Regions from separate parts of the Streptomyces sp. NPDC005931 genome, predicted to be linked through region 2. Evidence: riboswitches for the same ligand, from Rfam matches in the RefSeq annotation. Region 2 holds a riboswitch; the other holds the start of a gene.
The links. A riboswitch is a leader RNA that binds a small molecule or an ion and turns the genes downstream of it on or off. The one in region 2 is predicted to bind glycine.
Positions count from the first base shown of each region.

Region 1: it holds a riboswitch for glycine, as region 2 does, so the genes downstream of both, gcvP (aminomethyl-transferring glycine dehydrogenase) here and gcvT (glycine cleavage system aminomethyltransferase GcvT) in region 2, are expected to answer to the same signal.

Region 1 is NZ_JBIAIG010000010.1:271,329-281,342, forward strand. It holds gene ACFYOV_RS23660 (molybdopterin-binding protein) at 1-163, shown strand, start outside; gene modA (molybdate ABC transporter substrate-binding protein) at 345-1,154, shown strand; gene ACFYOV_RS23670 (ABC transporter permease) at 1,151-1,999, shown strand; gene ACFYOV_RS23675 (ABC transporter ATP-binding protein) at 2,031-3,134, shown strand; gene gcvP (aminomethyl-transferring glycine dehydrogenase) at 3,235-6,120, opposite strand; glycine riboswitch at 6,296-6,391, opposite strand; gene ACFYOV_RS23685 (PRC-barrel domain-containing protein) at 6,506-6,886, shown strand; gene ACFYOV_RS23690 (DNA polymerase IV) at 6,932-8,353, opposite strand; gene ACFYOV_RS23695 (MerR family transcriptional regulator) at 8,400-9,083, opposite strand; gene ACFYOV_RS23700 (bifunctional nuclease family protein) at 9,407-9,880, opposite strand; gene ACFYOV_RS23705 (MerR family transcriptional regulator) at 9,961-10,014, opposite strand, start outside.
Region 2 is NZ_JBIAIG010000020.1:71,646-81,659, reverse strand. It holds gene glyA (serine hydroxymethyltransferase) at 1-1,134, opposite strand, end outside; gene gcvH (glycine cleavage system protein GcvH) at 1,149-1,526, opposite strand; gene gcvT (glycine cleavage system aminomethyltransferase GcvT) at 1,720-2,838, opposite strand; glycine riboswitch at 3,030-3,129, opposite strand; gene ACFYOV_RS31020 (AAA family ATPase) at 3,352-4,041, shown strand; gene ACFYOV_RS31015 (enhanced serine sensitivity protein SseB) at 4,099-4,890, shown strand; gene ACFYOV_RS31010 (enhanced serine sensitivity protein SseB C-terminal domain-containing protein) at 5,077-5,835, shown strand; gene ACFYOV_RS31005 (ABC transporter permease) at 6,149-7,156, shown strand; gene ACFYOV_RS31000 (ABC transporter substrate-binding protein) at 7,223-9,016, shown strand; gene ACFYOV_RS30995 (ABC transporter permease) at 9,127-10,014, shown strand, end outside.

The DNA.
Region 1 (10,014 bases), on a different contig from region 2:
GATCAAGCTGGGCGACGTCGCCGCCCAGGTGGAGATCCAGGCCGGCCCGCACCGGCTCGTCTCCCTGCTCACCCGTGAGGCCGTCGAGGAGCTGGGCCTGGAGGTCGGGGTGGAGGCCACGGCGCGCGTGAAGTCGACGAACGTCCATATCGATCGCGCGTGAACAGGTGCGGTGGTGCGCGCAGCGGTTCCGCACCCACGCACATGCCCGCCTGTTCCGCGCTTTGCCTCGCCGATGCGAGGTGACACGCGGATCTCCCTGGCAGATGCGCCGGTATGATCGGCGTATCGGAAGGGCCCACGCTGGGTTCGTCCGGCCTGCCCAGAGAGGGAGTGACTCCGAGATGACTCGTTCCGCCCGCCGGACCCACCCGGTCCTTCGGCTCGCAGGCTTGGGCGCCGCCGCACTGCTGACGCTCAGCGCCTGCTCCCCGTCCGACGCGGACACGGATGCGGAACGGGACGCCGGCAGGCAGCCCAGCGGGACGGTCACCGTCTTCGCGGCGGCCTCCCTCAAGGAGAGTTTCACGGCGCTGGGCAAGCGTTTCGAGGAGCGGCACCCCGGGACCACGGTCACGTTCAACTTCGGCGGCAGCGACTCCCTCGCCGCCGGCATCACCAACGGTGCCCCGGCCGATGTCTTCGCCGCCGCCAGCGCCCGGACGATGAAGCTCGTCACGGACCGCGCGGGCACGGCCGGCCCGCCCGCGACCTTCGCCCGCAACCGCCTCCAGATCGCCACCCTGCCGGGCAACCCGGACCGCGTCGGCTCGCTCGAGGACCTGGCCGAACCACGGCTGAAGGTCGTGCTGTGCGACAGGACGGTGCCCTGCGGCGCCGCCGCGCAGACCGCGCTGACGGCCGCGGAGGTCGAACTGACCCCGGTGTCCTACGAGCAGGACGTCAAGAGCGCGCTGACGAAGGTCGAGCTCAAGGAGGCGGACGCCGCCGTCGTGTACCGGACCGATGTGAGGGCGGCGGGTGACACGGTGGAGGGCGTGGACTTCCCGGAGTCGGCCGAGGCCGTCAACGACTATCCGATCGCCCTGCTCGAGAACGCGCGGAACCCGTCGGCGGCGAAGGCGTTCCTCACCCTGGTCAGGTCCCCCGAGGGCCGGAAGGTCCTCACCGACGCGGGGTTCCTCGAGCCGTGACCGCGCCGCACGGCAGCCCGGCCACCAACCGCCGGACCCCCCGGAGGGCCGGCCCGCGAACCCCCTCTCGCGGCGTCCCCCTCCCCCTCCTCGTGCCCGCGCTGCTGGGGCTGGCTTTCCTCCTGGTCCCGCTGCTCGCGCTCCTCCTGCGCGCACCCTGGCGCGACCTCCCCGATCAGTTGACCAGCCCGGAGGTGTGGGAGGCGCTGCGGCTGTCGCTGATGTGCGCCACGGCGGCGACCGCGCTGAGCCTGGTCATCGGCGTCCCCCTGGCGTGGCTGCTGGCGCGTACCGAGTTCCCCGGCCGCGGCCTGGTCCGCGCCCTGGTGACACTGCCGCTGGTCCTGCCACCGGTGGTGGGCGGCGTGGCCCTGCTGCTCGCGCTGGGACGCAACGGCGTCGTCGGCCAATGGCTGGACGCGTGGTTCGGCATCACTCTGCCGTTCACCACCACGGGCGTGATCCTCGCCGAGACGTTCGTGGCGATGCCTTTCCTGGTCATCAGCGTCGAGGGCACACTACGGGCGGCCGATCCGCGCTTCGAGGAGGCGGCCACGACCCTGGGCGCCTCCCGCTTCACCGCGTTCCGCCGGGTCACCCTGCCGCTGATCGCCCCGGGCATCGCGGCCGGCGCCGTACTGGCCTGGGCGCGGGCACTGGGCGAGTTCGGCGCGACGATCACCTTCGCGGGCAACTTCCCGGGCCGCACCCAGACCATGCCCCTCGCGGTCTACCTCGCCCTCCAGAACGACCCGGCCGCGGCGATCGCCCTCAGCCTGGTCCTGCTGGCCGTGTCCATCGCCGTACTGGCCGGTCTGCGGGACCGCTGGATGAGAGCCGCCTGACACCATGCCCGCGACGCCGGAAGAGCTCCCGATGGCCGACCCGCACCCGTCCTCCCCACCACCCGGCCGCACCGGCGCCGACGCCGCCTCACCCGGCGCCGGCCTCGACGCGCGTCTGGTCGTCGACCGCGGCACGTTCCGCCTCGACATCGCGCTCACCGCCGCGCCCGGCGACGTCGTCGCCCTGCTCGGTCCCAACGGGGCCGGCAAGACCACCGCGCTGCGCGCCCTCGCCGGGCTCACGCCGCTCACCGAGGGCCGTCTCCGGCTGGACGGCGCGGACCTGCACCGTACGCCGCCCGAGTCACGTCCGGTCGGCGTCGTCTTCCAGGACTACCTGCTCTTTCCGCACCTGACCGCCCTCGACAACGTGGCCTTCGGGCCGCGCTGCCGGGGCGTGGCCAAGGCCGAGGCCCGCGCCCAGGCCGCCGAGTGGCTGGACCGCATGGGCCTGGCCGAGCACGCCGGCGCCAAGCCCCGCCGTCTCTCCGGCGGCCAGGCGCAGCGCGTGGCCCTCGCCCGCGCCCTGGCCACGCACCCCCGGCTGCTGCTCCTCGACGAGCCCCTCGCCGCCCTGGACGCCCGCACCCGCCTGGAGGTCCGCGCCCGGCTTCGCCGTCATCTCGCCGCGTTCGAGGCCGTCGCCGTCCTGGTCACGCACGACCCGCTGGACGCCATGGTGCTGGCCGACCGCCTGGTCGTCGTGGAGGACGGCCGGATCGTCCAGGAGGGCACGCCCTCCGACATCGCCCGCCACCCCCGCACGGAGTACATCGCCCAGCTGGTCGGGCTGAACCTCTACCGCGGGAACGGCGACGGCCACACGGTGCGGCTCGAGGCAGGCCCGGCGATCACCACCACGGAGCACCTCTCCGGCCCCGCCTTCGTCGCCTTCCCGCCGGGTGCCGTGACCCTGTACCGCGAGCGCCCCACCGGGTCCAGCGCCCGCAACCTGTGGCGCTGCCAGGTCGCCGGACTGGAGACCCACGGCGACCAGATCCGCGCGGAACTCACCGGCGAGCTCCCGCTGGCCGCGGACCTCACCACCGTCGCCGCGGCCGAACTGGACCTGCACCCCGGCGCGCCGGTCTGGGCCGCGGTCAAGGCGGCCCAGACACACGCCTACCCGGCGTAGAACAGACAGTCCGGACAGTGCGGGCGGCCCTCGCCGGACACGCCGGAGGGCCCCGCCCCGGCCGCACGGCCGGAACGGAGCCCTCAGCGCTCCGTCCGCGTCAGTCGTCGTACGCGTCCAGCGGCGGGCAGGAGCAGACCAGGTTCCGGTCGCCGAAGGCCTGGTCGATGCGGCGCACCGGCGGCCAGTACTTGTCGGCGGCGCTCACCCCGGCCGGGAAGACGGCCTCCTCCCGGCTGTACGCGTGCTCCCACTCCGCCCCGAGGGCGGCGGCGGTGTGCGGGGCGTTGTGCAGCGGGTTGTCCTCCGCCGGCCATGCGCCGGAGCCGACCTTCTCGATCTCCGCGCGGATCGCGATCATCGCGTCGCAGAACCGGTCGAGCTCGATCAGGTCCTCGGACTCGGTCGGCTCGATCATCAGCGTGCCGGCCACCGGGAACGACATCGTCGGCGCGTGGAAGCCGTAGTCGATCAGCCGCTTGGCCACGTCGTCCACGCTCACACCGGTCGCCTTCGTCAGCGGGCGCAGGTCGATGATGCACTCGTGGGCGACCAGCCCGCCCGGGCCGGTGTACAGCACCGGGTAGTGCGGCTCCAGCCGCTTGGCGATGTAGTTGGCGCTGAGCACCGCCACCTGCGTGGCCCGCTTCAGCCCCTCGCCGCCCATGAGGCGGACGTACGCCCACGAGATGGGCAGGATGCCCGCCGAGCCCCACGGAGCGGCCGAGATCGGTCCGACCCCGCTCTCCGGGCCGGCCTCGTCCTGGAGCGGGTGGTTCGGCAGGTACGGGGCGAGGTGGGAGCGCACTCCGACCGGGCCGACGCCGGGGCCGCCGCCGCCGTGCGGGATGCAAAAGGTCTTGTGCAGGTTCAGGTGCGAGACGTCACCGCCGAAGTGGCCCGGCTTGGCCAGGCCCACCAGCGCGTTGAGGTTGGCGCCGTCCACGTACACCTGGCCGCCGGCCTCGTGCACCTGGGCGCAGATGTCGGCGACGTGCTCCTCGAACACTCCGTGCGTCGAGGGGTACGTGATCATCAGCACCGCCAGCTCGTCGCGGTGCTTCTCGATCTTCGCCCGCAGGTCCTCGACGTCGATCTCGCCGTCGTCCGCGGTCTTGACGACGACGACCTTCATACCGGCCATCACGGCGCTGGCGGCGTTGGTGCCGTGCGCGGAGGACGGGATGAGGCAGACGGTGCGCTGCTCGTCCCCGTTGGCCCGGTGGTAGCCGCGCACCGCGAGCAGACCGGCCAGCTCGCCCTGAGAACCGGCGTTGGGCTGGAGCGACACCTTGTCGTACCCGGTGACCTCGGCGAGCCGCTCCTCCAGCTCACGGATGAGCGTGAGGTAGCCCTGTGCCTGCTCGACGGGGGCGAACGGGTGCAGCTGACCGAACTCGGGCCAGGTGACCGGCTCCATCTCGGTGGTCGCGTTGAGCTTCATGGTGCAGGAGCCCAGCGGGATCATGCCGCGGTCCAGCGCGTAGTCCCGGTCGGCGAGGCGGCGCAGGTAGCGCAGCATCGCCGTCTCGGAGCGGTACTGCTGGAAGACCGGGTGGGTCAGGTACTCGTCGTTGCGCAGCAGCGCGTCGGGGAGCGTGTCCCGCGCGGCCCCGTCCAGGGCCTCGACGTCGCCCTCGACGCCGAAGGCGCTCCACACGGCGCCCAGCTGCGACCGGGTCGTGGTCTCGTCGCAGGCGATCGAAATGTGGTCGGCGTCGACGAGACGCAGGTTGACGCCGTTGTCCCGCGCGGCGGCGACGGTCTCGGCGGCCCGCCCCGGGACCCGCACGGTGAGCGTGTCGAAGTAGGAGCCGTGGACGATCTCGACACCGCCGGACCGCAGTCCCTCGGCGAGGACCGTCGCGTACCGGTGGGCGCGCCGCGCGATGGTCCGCAGGCCTTCGGGGCCGTGGTAGACGGCGTACATGCCCGCCATGACGGCGAGCAGCACCTGGGCGGTGCAGATGTTGCTGGTGGCCTTCTCCCGGCGGATGTGCTGCTCACGCGTCTGGAGGGCCAGCCGGTACGCCTTGTTGCCGTCGGCGTCGACGGAGACGCCGACGAGCCGCCCGGGAAGGCTGCGCGCCATCTTTTCCTGCACCGCCATGTAGCCGGCGTGCGGTCCGCCGAAGCCCATGGGGACGCCGAAGCGCTGCGTGGTGCCGACCGCGATGTCGGCGCCCAGTTCACCGGGCGACTTCAGCAGCGTGAGGGCCAGCAGGTCGGCGGCGACGGTGACGAGCGCGCCGAGCTCGTGCGCCTGGTCGATCACCGGCTTGATGTCGCGCACGGCACCGGAGGCACCCGGGTACTGGATCAGCACGCCGTTGATCTCGCGCCCGGCGACCTCGGCGGGGATGCCCTCGCTCAGATCGGCGACGACCACCTCCACGCCGGTCGGCTCCGCGCGGGTCTCGATCACGGCGATGGTCTGCGGCAGCGCGTCCGCGTCGACCAGGAACAGCCCCTTCTTGTTCCTGCCCATGCGCCGGGACAGGGCCATCGCCTCGGCGGCGGCGGTGCCCTCGTCGAGCAGGGAGGCGCCGGAGGTCGGCAGTCCGGTGAGCTCGGCGACCACGGTCTGGAAGTTCAGCAGCGCCTCGAGCCGCCCCTGGGAGATCTCCGGCTGGTACGGCGTGTACGCCGTGTACCAGGCCGGGTTCTCCATGACGTTGCGCAGGATGACCGGCGGCGTGAAGGTCCCGTAGTACCCGAGCCCGATCATCGAGCCCAGTACCTCGTTGCGGTCGGCCAGCGACCGCAGCTCGGCCAGCACCTCGGCCTCGCTGCGCGCACCCGGCAGGTCCAGCGCATCGGCATTCTTGATCACATCGGGGACGGCGGCGGCCGTCAGCTCGTCGAGCGAGCCGTAGCCGACCTGCGCGAGCATCTTGGCCCGCGCTTCCTGGTCGGGGCCGATGTGGCGCTGCTCGAAGGGAACTCCCTGTTCGAGCTCGGAGAGCGGAGTGCGATGGGCGGTCATTGCGGAGGCCTCCTGGTCTGACGACCTTCGAGGGGCACCACGGCGCGGGTGCCCGGACGGCCTCCCCCTCTGTCATCTCAACCTGAGAGCTTCACCGGACCGCCCGAAGGGCGCCCGGCTTTCACCGTCGGTGAGAGCGGAAGCCGTCGACACCCGCTCTGCTTTCCAGAGTGACCTCGTCCGTGCGGTACGTGTGCCTGAGAGATTCCGGGGAGGATTTGCTCCTTCGGCGCCTCCGATGGTGCCTGGAGGACTCTCCCGCACGGGGTCAGCAGCCGTCTGCCAGCGTACCAGCGAGCGGCCCGCACGGACCTTCGAGTGGCCGCACCGTCGATTGTGCCGTTTTGTAGTGCTTACGGATGAGTTTGCGACCAGTGGAGGGCCCGTGCAGACCGACATCGATCCGCGCAACCTGATCGGCCGCAAGGCGTTCGACCGCGACGGCACCCGGCTCGGCACGATCGACGAGGTCTACCTCGACGACGCCACCGGCATACCGGAGTGGGCGGCGATACGGACGGGCCTGTTCAGCCGCGACGCCTTCGTCCCCCTGGAGCCCAGTGAACTCGTCGACGGCGCCCTCCACGTCCCCTTCGACCGCGCACTGATCAAGGACGCCCCCGACTTCGGCGTGGGCCGCCACCTCTCTCCCGAGCAGGAACTCCAGCTCTACCACCACTACGGCCTCGACATCGCCGCGGCTCCTCCGCGCCCGGACCGCGACTTCGGCAAGCTCGCGGGCAGGGGCAACGACGAGCCGGCGTAGGGGCACGGGAGCGGACAGCCTCTCAATCCGCCCGCCCGGCCCCGCTCAGCCCGGCCCGGCTCCCCCACCCCCCGACCCCGCCCAAGCGGCTCCCGCTCCGGCCCCCGCGGCCCCGGTCTCCCCGCTGCCCCCGGGCCCTCTGGCCACCAGGGGCAAGGGCTCCGCCGGCTGCAGGTCCGGGTCGTCGTTGCGGAAGGTCTTCACCCGCCCGGGCTCGGATCCGGGCGTCTCGAACCGGACCGTGACCCGCCCCAACCCGCTCCCCTGCACCCACCCGTGCCCGTACTCCGTGTGCCGCACGTCGTGCCCCGCCGGCCAGCGCCGCTCGGCGGGCGCGGGCCGGGTCTCCGCCGGCACGGCCTCGGGCTCCTCACCCGGAACGGGTTCGCCTTCCCCGGCCGCCTGCGCGAACAGGTCCTCCTGCGTGTAGTCGGCGAGCCCGGTGACCCCCACACCGAGCAGCCGCACCCCACCCGTCGTGTCGACCGAGTCCAGCAGCCGGGCGGCCGCCTCACGCACCACCGCGGGATCGTCCGTCGGTCCCCGCAGCGTCTCGGACCGGGTCAGCGTGGAGAAGTCGTACCGCCGCACCTTCAGCACGATGGTCCGGCCCGACAGTCCGGCCGCCCGCAGCCTGCCCACGCACCGGTCGGCCAGCCGCCGCACCTCCGTCCCGACCCGCACCCGGTCGTGGATGTCCACGTCGTACGTGTCCTCGACCGACACGGACTTGGCCTCCCGCTCGGCCACCACGGGCCGATCGTCGCGGGCCAGCGCCATGGCGTACAGGGCGTGTCCGTGCGCCCTGCCGAGCAGCCGTACGAGCTCGTCCTCACCGGCCTCGGCGAGTTCGTCGACCGTGTGGATCCCGGCACGCCTCAGGTGGTCGCCGGTGGCCGGCCCCACGCCGGGCAGCGTCCGCACCGACAGGGGCCCGAGCATCGTCCGCTCGGTCCCCGGCTCGATCACCACCAGCCCGTCCGGCTTGGCCTGCTCCGAGGCGATCTTGGCCAGCATCTTGGAGGCCGCGAGCCCCACCGACCCGGTGAGCCCCGTGACGGCCCGTATGTCCGCGCGCAGCTTCACCCCGGCCAGCCGCGCGGACCGCTCGTCCCAGGCCGTCCCGCCGGCCTCCAGGTCCACGAACGCCTCGTCCAGGCTCAGCGGCTCGACCAGGGGGGACAGGGCCCGCAGCAACCCCATCACCTGGTCGCTGATCGACCGGTAGAGGGCAAAGCGCGGCACCAGGTAGGCGGCGTTGGGCGCGAGCCGCCTCGCCTGAGCCATGGGCATCGCCGAATGGACTCCGAAGACCCGCGCCTCGTACGAGCACGTGGCCACCACACCACGGGGCCCGAGCCCGCCCACGACGACGGCCTTCCCGCGCAGGCTCGGCTTGGACGCCTGCTCCACCGAGGCGTAGAAGGCGTCCATGTCGAGGTGCAGGATCGTGGGCGCGGATCTCACATCTCCGATGCTGCCCCATACCACTGACAACGCCCTGCCGGCCTGGCTAGACCGCCCGGTTCCGCCGCCGCGCCAGCTCGTCGGCGGGGTTGTGCCCGACCAGCGTCTCCCCGGTGTCCACGCGCTCCCCGTGCAGTTGCGACAGCGCGCTCTCGACGTCCCGCCACACGACGCCCACGGCGATCCCGAAGATTCCCTGGCCGCCCTGGAGCAGGGCGTGGACCTCGTCCGGCGACGTGCACTCGTAGACGGTCGCGCCGTCGCTCATCAGCGTCATCCGCTCCAGGTCCTGGAAACCCCGCTCCCGCAGGTGCTGCACGGCGGTACGGATGTTCTGCAGCGACACACCCGTGTCGAGGAACCGCTTGACGATCTTCAGGACGACGACGTCCCGGAAGCTGTACAGCCGCTGTGTGCCGGACCCGTGCGCGGGTCGCACGCTGGGCTCCACCAGGCCGGTACGGGCCCAGTAGTCCAGTTGCCGATAGGTGATGCCGGCGGCCGCGCAGGCCGTGGGGCCCCGGTAACCGATCTGCTCGGACGTCATGGACGGGGCCCCTCCGCTGTCCGGCACGGCCGTGGGCCGCCGGGGAGTGTGATCGACGGCGCTGCCGTGCTGCGGGAACCCCGCGCCCGAGCGGAACCGAGAGCTTGTGGGAGGGTACGGACCGCTCGCCCCGAGACTGCGTCCGGGGGCACCCCCAGCCGTACCGTCGCCGCTGCTTCTCACGCCGACCTCCGTCCTTGACCTGCCTCCTCGACGGTAGGCAGTCACCAAGGGTGCGTCAACGATCGCCACACTCGGCACGCCGAGTGATAATCACCCTAAGAGTGGTTTCCCGTGCCCCACCGCGGGGAAAGGCTAGCCGAATGCGCTCCGGACGGGTCGTGTGACGGTCTCCTGCTCCTTCGGCACGTGCGGGCTTTCCGGGTTACGTTCCGACCGCTCCCGTCCGGCTCTCCCCCGTGGACGGCGCACGACGCGCCACGCGTCGGCTCCGCCCCGCCCTGCACCGTGCCGGGCCCGGACCGCAGCGCCGTCTGCCCCGCCGCTCACTGGCTGCTGGTACCGAAGTCCTCCGGCGAGATCTGGTCGAGGAACTCACGGAACTTCTCGACCTCGTCCTCCTGCTCGTCCGGGATGGCGATGCCGGCGTCGTCGAGCACCGTGTCGCTGCCGAAGATGGGGGTTCCCGTGCGCAGTGCCAGCGCTATGGCGTCGGAGGGGCGGGCGCTCACCTCTACGCCGCTGGCGAAGACCAGCTCCGCGTAGAAGACGCCCTCACGCAGGTCGGTGATGCGTACTTCGGTGAGCTCCTGACCGACTGCCTCCAGCACGTCCTTGAACAGGTCGTGGGTCAGCGGCCGTGCGGGAGCCATGCCCTGCTGGGCGAAGGCGATCGCCGTCGCCTCCCCCGGTCCGATCCAGATGGGGAGGTAGCGGTCGCCTCCCACTTCACGCAGCAGCACGATCGGTTGGTTGGAGGGCATTTCGACCCGGACACCTACGACATCGAGCTCGTTCACACAGCAACCCTAGGCCGTGCTCGGGATGTTTGGGTAGTCGGGCAGGGATCGGGCGCCGATCCGCACCCCCGTCGCCGTCCTCAGGGCAGCCGCACCCCGAGCGCCGTTCGCACCAGTGCCGCGTGCAGTTTCAC
Region 2 (10,014 bases):
GGCCCGGAAGCCGCGGGTGGCCAGCGCGGGCGTGCCGATGCGCAGGCCCGAGGTGACCATCGGCGGGCGCGGGTCGTTCGGGATCGCGTTGCGGTTGACCGTGATGCCGACCTCGTGGAGACGGTCCTCGGCCTGCTGCCCGTCCAGCTCGGAGTTGCGCAGGTCGACCAGGACCAGGTGCACGTCCGTGCCGCCGGACAGCACGTCCACGCCCACGGCCTTGACGTCGTCCTCGACCAGGCGCTCGGCCAGGATGCGGGCACCCTCCAGGGTGCGGCGCTGGCGCTCCTTGAACTCCTCCGAGGCGCAGACCTTGAAGGCCACCGCCTTGGCGGCGATCACGTGCTCCAGCGGACCGCCCTGCTGGCCGGGGAACACCGCGGAGTTGATCTTCTTGGCCAGCTCGGCCGTGGAGAGGATCACACCGCCGCGCGGGCCGCCCAGCGTCTTGTGGGTGGTGGTCGTCACCACGTGGGCGTGCGGCACCGGGTTCGGGTGCAGACCCGCCGCGACCAGACCGGCGAAGTGCGCCATGTCGACCATGAGGTACGCGCCCACCTCGTCCGCGATCCGGCGGAACGCGGCGAAGTCCAGCTGCCGCGGGTAGGCAGACCAGCCGGCGACGATCAGCTTCGGCTTGTTCTCCTTGGCGAGCCGCTCGACCTCGGCCATGTCGACCTGGCCGTCGTCGCCGACGTGGTAGGCGACGACGTCGTAGAGCTTGCCGGAGAAGTTGATCTTCATTCCGTGGGTCAGGTGCCCGCCGTGCGCGAGGTTCAGGCCCATGATCGTGTCGCCCGGCTTGAGCAGCGCGAACATCGCGGCGGCGTTGGCCTGCGCGCCCGAGTGCGGCTGGACGTTGGCGTGCTCGGCGCCGAAGAGTTCCTTGACGCGGTCGATGGCGATCTGCTCGACCACGTCGACGTGCTCGCAGCCGCCGTAGTAGCGGCGGCCGGGGTAGCCCTCGGCGTACTTGTTGGTGAGGACCGAGCCCTGGGCCTCCATGACCGCCACGGGAGCGAAGTTCTCCGAGGCGATCATCTCGAGGGTGGACTGCTGACGGTGCAGCTCGGCGTCGACCGCGGCGGCCACCGCCGGGTCGAGCTCGTGCAGGGGTGTGTTCAGAAGCGACATGCTGCTACGACTCCTCAGCCGGCGATCTCGGCGTCGTACTCGTCCGCGGACAGCAGGTCGGCCGGCTCCTCGGTGACCCGCACCTTGAACAGCCAGCCACCCTCGAACGGGGCGGAGTTGACCAGCGACGGGTCGTTCACCACGTCCTCGTTGACCTCGGTGATCTCACCGCTGACCGGGGAGTACAGGTCACTGACCGACTTGGTCGACTCCAGTTCGCCGCAGGTCTCGCCCGCGGTCACCGTGTCGCCGACCTCGGGGAGCTGGACGAAGACGACGTCGCCGAGCGCGTTGGCCGCGTGCTCCGTGATGCCGACCGTCGACACGCCGTCCTCGGCGGCCGACAGCCACTCGTGCTCCTTGCTGTAACGCAGCTGCTGGGGGTTGCTCATGGCCAGAATTCTCCTGTACGCGGGGGACTGCTGATGAATGGGGGACTGCGGGAAGCGCATGTGAGCAGGCACGACGTGCCCCGACTCACGGGTGGGAGGTGTCCCGGGACGGCCGGTGACGGCGCACGGGCCGCCTACGACCGCTCAGGGCCGCCGACGGCCCGCGGCCGTCGATTTACCGCCTACGACGGTGTCACTTCTGCCGCTTGTAGAAGGGCAGCGCCACGACCTCGTACGGCTCGTGACTGCCCCGGATGTCCACGCCCACACCGGGCGTGCCCGGCGCCGCGTGCGCCGCGTCGACGTAGGCCATCGCGATCGGCCGGCCCAGCGTCGGGGAGGGGGCACCGGAGGTCACCTCGCCCACGACCTCGCCGCCGGCGACGACCGCGTAGCCGGCGCGCGGGACCCGGCGGCCCTCGGCGACCAGGCCGACCAGGACGCGCGGCGGGTTCTGCTCGGCCCGGGCGGCGGCCTCGGTGAGGGCGGCGCGGCCCACGAAGTCGCCCTCCTTCTCGAACTTGACCACCCGGCCCAGACCGGCGTCGAAGGGCGTCAGGGAGGTGGTCAGCTCGTGCCCGTACAGCGGCATGCCCGCCTCCAGGCGCAGCGTGTCCCGGCAGGACAGCCCGCACGGCACCAGGCCGACGCCCTCGCCCGCCTTGGTCAGCGCCTGCCACAGCTCCACCGCGTGCTCGGGCTTCACGAACAGCTCGAAGCCGTCCTCGCCGGTGTAGCCGGTACGGGCGACGAGGGCGGGCACGCCGGCGACCGTGCCGGGCAGACCGGCGTAGTACTTCAGGTCGTCCAGGTCGGCGTCGGTCAGCGAGGCGACGATGCCGGGGGCCTCGGGGCCCTGCACGGCGAGCAGCGCGTAGGCGTCGCGGTCGTCGCGGACCTCGGCGTCGAAGCCGCCCGAGCGCTCGCGCAGCGCGTCCAGCACCACCTGGGCGTTGGAGGCGTTGGCGACCACCATGAACTCGGCCTCGGCGAGCCGGTAGACGATCAGGTCGTCCAGGATGCCGCCGTCCTCGCGGCAGATCATGGTGTAGCGGGCGCGGCCGGGCTTGACGCCGCCGATGTTGCCCACCAGCGCGTAGTCCAGCAGGGCGGCCGCCTGCGGGCCGGTGACGGTGATCTCGCCCATGTGCGAGAGGTCGAAGAGGCCCGCCCTCGTGCGCACGGCGTTGTGCTCGTCGCGCTCGGAGCCGTAGCGCAGCGGCATGTCCCAGCCGGCGAAGTCGGTCATCGTCGCGCCGAGCGAACGATGCAGCTCGTCGAGCGCGGTGCGGCGGAGTTCGGTACTGCTCATCGGTCGGTCTCCCAAGGCGATGGGGTACCCCCGCGCGGAAGCCGGGCGGGGGAGGGCGAGGACGTTCCTCCCCATCTGTCATCGGAACCTGAGAGGTTCGCCATGACCGTCCGCGCAGGGGACGGGGCACGGCTTGCACCTTGGGTGGGGCCGCTGGAGCACTGCTGCAGCGGCCCGCTTTTCAGATGTGCCTCGCCCGCGCGGTAACGGGGCCTGAGAGATTCAAGGGAGGGACTTGCTCCTTCGGCGCCCCGGCGGCAACAGTGCCGGGGACTCTCCCGCGCGGATTCAAACGGCCGGTATGCAGTTGGCGCGGACATCATTGCACGCATTCCCGGGGCACGGCAGGGGGACCCTTTCCAGGGGATGCTCAGGGTGCCCGGTCGGTCACGGCGGGCTGTGACAGGCCTGTGCCAGGAAACGGACCGAAACGAGAGACACCCGGCATTACCTTCTCTTTACACTCAGCGGGGACGGGACTCCACGACCTGGCCCCAGGGGAGGACGATCACGGTGAACACGACACCGGCGTACGCCGCCACCACCACGGGCGCGGCGCTGCCCGAGCAGCCGGCCGCCCCGGCGCGGGGGGCCCGCGGCGCCGGGCCGGCGCCCGTCGTCCGCGATCTGCGCGAGCGCGCCGGCCGCGGCCCGCACGCCCTGCTCTTCGGGCCCCGCGACGTCGTCGTGGTCACCGGACTGCCCGGCAGCGGCAAATCCACCCTGATGCGGCGCACCGTGCGCGGCACCCGGATCGACTCCCAGGACACCCGCGACCGCTGGGAGCGCCGTGTGCCGCGCCTCCTGCCGTACGGGGTGTACCGCCCGCTCGTCCGCCTCGCGCACTACGCCGGTCTGCGCCGCGCCCTGCGCACCGGCGAGGGCGTCGTCGTGCACGACTGCGGTACGCAGGCGTGGGTGCGCCGCTGGCTGGCCCGCGAGGCCCGGCGCCGGGGCGCCCGGCTGCATCTGCTGCTGCTCGACGTCGCGCCGACCGAGGCCCTCGCCGGGCAGCGCGAGCGGGGGCGCGGCGTCTCGCGCTACGCCTTCCTGCGCCACCGCGCGGCGAGCGACCGGCTGCTGCGGGCCGTCGAGCGGGGGGAGCTGCCCGCGGCCTGCGGGTCGGCGGTCCTGATCGACCGCGAGGCGGCGAACGCGTTGCGCAGGATCGCCTTCGCGGGCCGTACGGCCGGGACAGGGTGACACGGGCACCCGATAGCCTTTCCGCCACAGCAGTGGTTCCAGGCAGGTGGTAGGCAGATGGACTTCCCCCCGGGCGATTCCGTGGACTTCCCGGCGCAGGCGCACCCCCATCCGCACGGCGGATGGCCCGGCAACGAGCTGGAGGAGGTCCTCTCGGCCTCCCTCGGCGTCCCGACCGCGGGCGGGCGGATCATCGAGGTGCTGGGCCGCAGCTTCGTGTGGATACCGCTGCCCAACGGCGGCGGCCCGCACAGCGGCCCGCTCGACCTGCCCACCCTGGAACTCGACGGTCAGGCGTACGTCCCCGTCTTCAGCTCCGAGGAGCAGTTCCACCAGGTCGTCGGCTCCCACATGGCGTACACCGTCGCGCCCGCCGTGGAGTTCGCCCGCGGGCTGCCTCCGCAGGCCGGGATCGCGGTCAACCCCGGCGGCGTGGTCGGCATCCCGCTGCCGCCCCCCGCCGTGGCCGAGCTGTGCCGGGCCGGACGCACCCCGCTGGACGGTGCCGCGAGCGGCGGCCGGGTCCGCCTGTTCGAACCCGACTGGAGGGACGACCCCGTCGACTTCCTCTCCGCGGCCTCCGCGGAGTTCGAGTCCATCGGCGTGGTGACCACCGCGCGCCGCTGCCTCGCCGCGATCGAGACCGCCGACCCGGTGCTGTTCGTGGGCGTCGAACTCTCCCGGCTGGAGGGCGACGTCCGGGCCGCCCCCATGGACGCCCTCTCCCGCGCCCTGGGCCGCACCACGGCGCCCTGGCCGGTCAACCTGGTCCTCCTGGACGTCACCCAGGACCCGGTGGCCACGTGGATGCGCGAACGGATCCGGCCCTTCTACCAGCGGGCCGCGTGACCGGCACTCCGCACCCCCGACCGACGCCGGCGGCCCCGGCGGCTCCCGCAGCCCCGGCCCCGGAGCCGGCAGCGGTCCGCCCGCTGGTGCGCGGCTTAAGCTAGGTTCATTGGCTCGGCGAGGGCGTTGTACGGAGGGGCGATACAAGTGAGCGCTGGCACCGCGGCGGCCGGGCAGGTCGAGCACATGCTGCGCCAGGTGACGCCCGGGCGTTACGACGCCTACGAGGCGTTGCTGCGTGCGCTCGCGACCCCTTCCTCCGGCCAGGTCTGGATGCTGCTCTGGCACGGCCAGGCCGGCTCCCCGGACGCCCAGTACGGGAACATGGAGGTCGAGGGCTTCGGCTACGCCCCCTGCGTCACCTCCGCCCAGGAACTCTCGGCCAGTGGCTGGACCCGGTCGTACGAGGTCGTCGACGGCCTCGAGGTCGCCCGCGCCCTGTATCCCGACCGCTACGGCCTCTGGCTCAACCCGCACGCCCCCGGCGGCGGCGTCGGCATCCCGTGGCTCGATCTGCGGCGCATCGCCACCGGCCTGGACCGCCAGCCCGCCGGACCGCTGAAGCTGTCCGAACCCGCCATCGAGATCCCGCAGTTCTACGCCCTGCTCGCGCAGAACGCCCACCGCACCCCGGCCGTCCGCTCGCTGCGCCGCGCCTGGGTGCAGCCCGCGCTCGGCGCCCCGTACCTCGCCATCGGCCTGGACGTGTACGACACCTCGCCCCCGGCCGTCGACTCGGTGCGCACGATGATGCAGCAGTCCCTCGGCGCCGTCCCCGACGGTCTTCCGGTGTCCACCGTCGCGATGTCCGACGAGCACGACCCCGTCGCCATGTGGCTGCGCGCCAACGCCCGGCCCTTCTACGACCGCGAGGCGCACGCCCCCGCCTCCGCCCAGGCCCCGGCCGCGGGCTACGGCTTCCCGCCGGCGCCGGGACGTTTCTGAGTCGTTCCTCCCCCGTCCGTTCGGCGGCCGGTCACCGGACTCTGCACGCGTAGAAACGCGGGAAAGATCCTGACATGCAGGCAATGTCGTAACTTGCCCCTGTCCGGCCCGCGTTACCGGTCGTCCGCATAACGGAACCCCCCAGACAGCATCACGTTTACGCATCCATTCACAGTCAAGTCTGGCAAGCCGCCGTCGAAGCGTTGAAGACTCCCGCTCCAGGGGCGTTCGCCCTTGTGTACGACGGAGTGATGACGCCGCTACAGCGGCAAGTCCGGGCCGGTCACCGCCGGTTGAGAGGGGTCCCTGCCAGATGACGGCACCATTGCACGAGCCGACCGCCGAAGCGGCCCCCAGTGCGGCCGAGGAGGCCGAGGCAGCCAGCGCGGACGGAAAGGCCGTTCAGGGGCGCTCCCTGGGGCGGATCGCCTGGGAGCGTCTGAAGCGGGACAAACTCGCCCTCTCGGGCGGTGTCGTGGTGCTCGTGCTCATCGTGATCGCGCTGCTGGCCCCGGTGATCACCAACCTGCTCGGTCAGGACCCGAACGAGTATCACGAGGACCTCATCGACCCGCTGTTCGGCACTCCCACGGGATCGCTCGGCGGCATCAGCGGTGACCACCTGCTGGGTGTCGAGCCGGTCAACGGCCGTGACATCCTCGCCCGCATCCTCTACGGCGCGCGCATCTCCCTGCTGGTCGGCTTCCTGTCCGCTGTCGTGGCGGTGATCCTCGGCACCGTCCTGGGCATCCTGGCCGGCTTCTTCGGCGGCTGGGTCGACTCGCTCATCAGCCGCGTGATGGACGGCCTGCTCGCCTTCCCCCAGCTGCTGTTCATCATCGCCCTGGTCTCCGTCATGCCGAACGAGATGCTGGGGCTGCACGGCACGGGCGTGCGCGTGTTCGTGATGATCCTCGTCATCGGCTTCTTCGGCTGGCCGTACATCGGACGCGTGGTGCGCGGCCAGACCCTCTCGATGCGTGAGCGGGAGTACGTGGAGGCCGCCCGATCGCTGGGCGCCGGTCGGTTCTACATCCTGTTCAAGGAACTGCTGCCGAACCTCGTCGCACCGATCATCGTGTACACGACGATGATGATCCCCACCAACATCCTCACCGAGGCGGCACTCAGCTTCCTGGGCGTGGGCGTGAAGCCGCCCACGGCCTCCTGGGGGCAGATGCTTTCGAACGCGATCGACTACTACGACGCGGACCCCATGTACATGGTGGTCCCCGGTGTGGCGATCTTCATCACCGTTCTTGCTTTCAACCTCTTCGGCGACGGCGTGCGCGACGCGCTGGACCCGAAGGGCTCCCGCTGAACCGCCGTACCCACAGCGTCCCGTGGCATCGACACGGGGATTCATCTAATCGGAGGATCCGAGATCGTGACTACCCAACGCACCTCAGGGCGGCGCAAGCAGGCCATGGCCGCTGCCGCCGTGGTCGCGGCGCTGCTGACCACGGCGGCGTGCGGCGGCGGTGATGACGGTGACGGCGGTTCGAAGAACGGCGCCGCCGGCTTCGACGCCGCCAACAACAAGATCGCCCAGGCGTCGCAGGCCAAGAAGGGCGGCACGCTGAAGTTCGGTGGTGCCCAGGACGCCGACTCGTGGGACACCACGCGCGGCTACTACGGCTTCATGTGGAACTTCGCGCGCTACTACAGCCGCCAGCTCGTCACGAACAAGACCGAGCCCGGCAAGGCCGGCGCCGAACTCGCCCCGGACCTCGCCACCGGTCTCGCCAAGGTCTCCGACGACGGCAAGACCTACACGTACACCCTGCGTGACGGCGTCACCTGGGAGGACGGCAAGCCGATCACCTCCAAGGACGTCAAGTACGGCATCGAGCGCGTCTGGGCGCAGGACGTGCTGTCCGGCGGCCCGACGTACCTCAAGGAGGTGCTCGACCCCAAGGGCGAGTACAAGGGCCCGTACAAGGACAAGTCCGCGGACAAGCTGGGCCTGAAGGCCATCGAGACGCCGGACGACAAGACCATCGTCTTCAAGCTGCCGAAGGCCAACTCGGACTTCGAGGAGATGCTGGCCCTCATCTCGGCCTCCCCGGTCCGTCAGGACAAGGACACCAAGTCCAAGTACGGCCTGCACCCCTTCTCCTCGGGCCCGTACAAGTTCGAGTCGTACAACCCGGGCAAGGACCTCACCCTGGTCCGCAACACCGAGTGGAAGCCGGCCTCGGACCCGGTCCGCAAGGCCTACCCGGACAAGATCACGGTCAAGTTCTTCTCCAACGCCAACGAGCTCGACCAGCGCCTGATCAACGGTGACCTGGACCTGGACATCAACCAGACCGGCATGTCGCCGCAGGGCCGCACCGCCGCCCTGAAGCAGCACAAGGCCAACCTGGACAACCCGGTCTCCGGTTACGTCCGTTACGCGGTCTTCCCGCAGAGCGTGAAGCCGTTCGACAACATCGAGTGCCGCAAGGCCGTCATCCTCGGCGCCGACCACGTCTCGCTCCAGACGGCGCGCGGCGGCCCCATCGCCGGCGGTGACATCGGCACCAACATGCTCCCGCCGTCCGTGCCGGGCGCCGAGGGCCAGAAGTACGACCCGTTCAAGATCGCCGGCGAGAACAAGAAGGGCAACGTCGACGAGGCGAAGGCGGCCCTGAAGGCCTGCGGTCAGCCCAACGGCTTCGAGACCACCATCGCGGTGCGCAACAACAAGCCCGTCGAGGTGGCCACCGCCCAGTCCCTGCAGGCGTCGCTGAAGAAGATCGGCATCAAGGCCGAGATCGACCAGTTCGACGGCTCGCAGACCTCCGGCATCATCGGTAGCCCCTCCAACGTGAAGAAGAAGGGCTACGGCATCATCATCATGGGCTGGGGCCCGGACTTCCCGTCCGTCCAGGGCTACGGCCTGCCGCTGTGGAACAGCAAGTACATCCTCGAGAGCGGCAACAACAACTACGCGCTGATCAAGGACAAGGCCATCGACGGCCTGTTCGACGACTACGTCAACACGCTGGACGACGAGGGCAAGACCAAGATCGCCACGGAGATCAACCACAAGGTGATGGAGGGTGCCTACTACCTGCCCTTCGTCTTCGAGAAGTTCATCAACTGGCGCTCCGACCGGCTGGCCAACGTCTACACCTCGGACGGCTACAGCGGGATGTACGACTTCGTCAACCTCGGCCTGAAGTCCTCGAAGTAACCCCGGCACACCCGCCGAACGGCACGAAAGGCAGGTGAAGGCCGGCGCGGCGTGACCGCGGGCCCCGGACGACCTCCGGCGGCCCGCGGTCCCGCGGCGGGCCGTAAGCTGTGCTCGCTTACCTCATCAGGCGGCTGTTCGCCGCCGCTGTGATGCTCGTGGTCATCATCATGGTGGTCTTCGGCATCTTCTTCCTCGTCCCCAAGTGGGCGGGCGTCGACATCGCCTCGAGCTTCGTGGGCAAGCAGGCCGACCCGGCCGCCGTGGAGGCGGTGCGGCAGAAGCTCGGACTGGGCGACCCGATCTACGTCCAGGTCTGGGAGTTCTTCAAGGGCATCTTCGCGGGCCGCACCTACGCGGCCGGAGGGGACGTCACGAACTGCTCCGCGCCGTGCTTCGGCTACTCCTTCCGCAGCGAGCAGGCCATCTGGCCGGTGCTCACCGACCGGTTCCCGGTGACCCTGGGACTCGCGCTCGGCGCCGCCGTGCTGTGGCTGCTCTTCGGTGTCGCCGCGGGTGTGCTCTCCGCCCTGAAGCGGGGCACGCTGTGGGACCGCGGTGCGATGGTCGTCGCGCTCGCGGGCGTGTCCCTTCCCATCTACTTCACCGGCATGCTCAGCCTGGCGATCTTCGCCTTCGGACTGGACCTGCTCGACGCCCAGTACGTACCGCTGGCGGAGAGCCTCAGCGGCTGGATCGGCGGCATGATCCTCCCCTGGATCACCCTGGCCTTCCTCTACGCGGCGATGTACGCCCGGATCACCCGCGCCACCATGCTGGAGATCCTCGGCGAGGACTACATCCGCACCGCCCGCGCCAAGGGACTGCGTGAGGGGGTGGTCATCCGCAAGCACGCCATGCGCTCGACGATGACGCCCATCCTCACCATGCTCGGCATGGACCTCGGCGCGCTCATCGGCGGCGCCATCCTGACCGAGTCCACGTTCAATCTGCCCGGGCTCGGCCAGGCCGTGCTCAACGCCATCAGGAACCAGGAC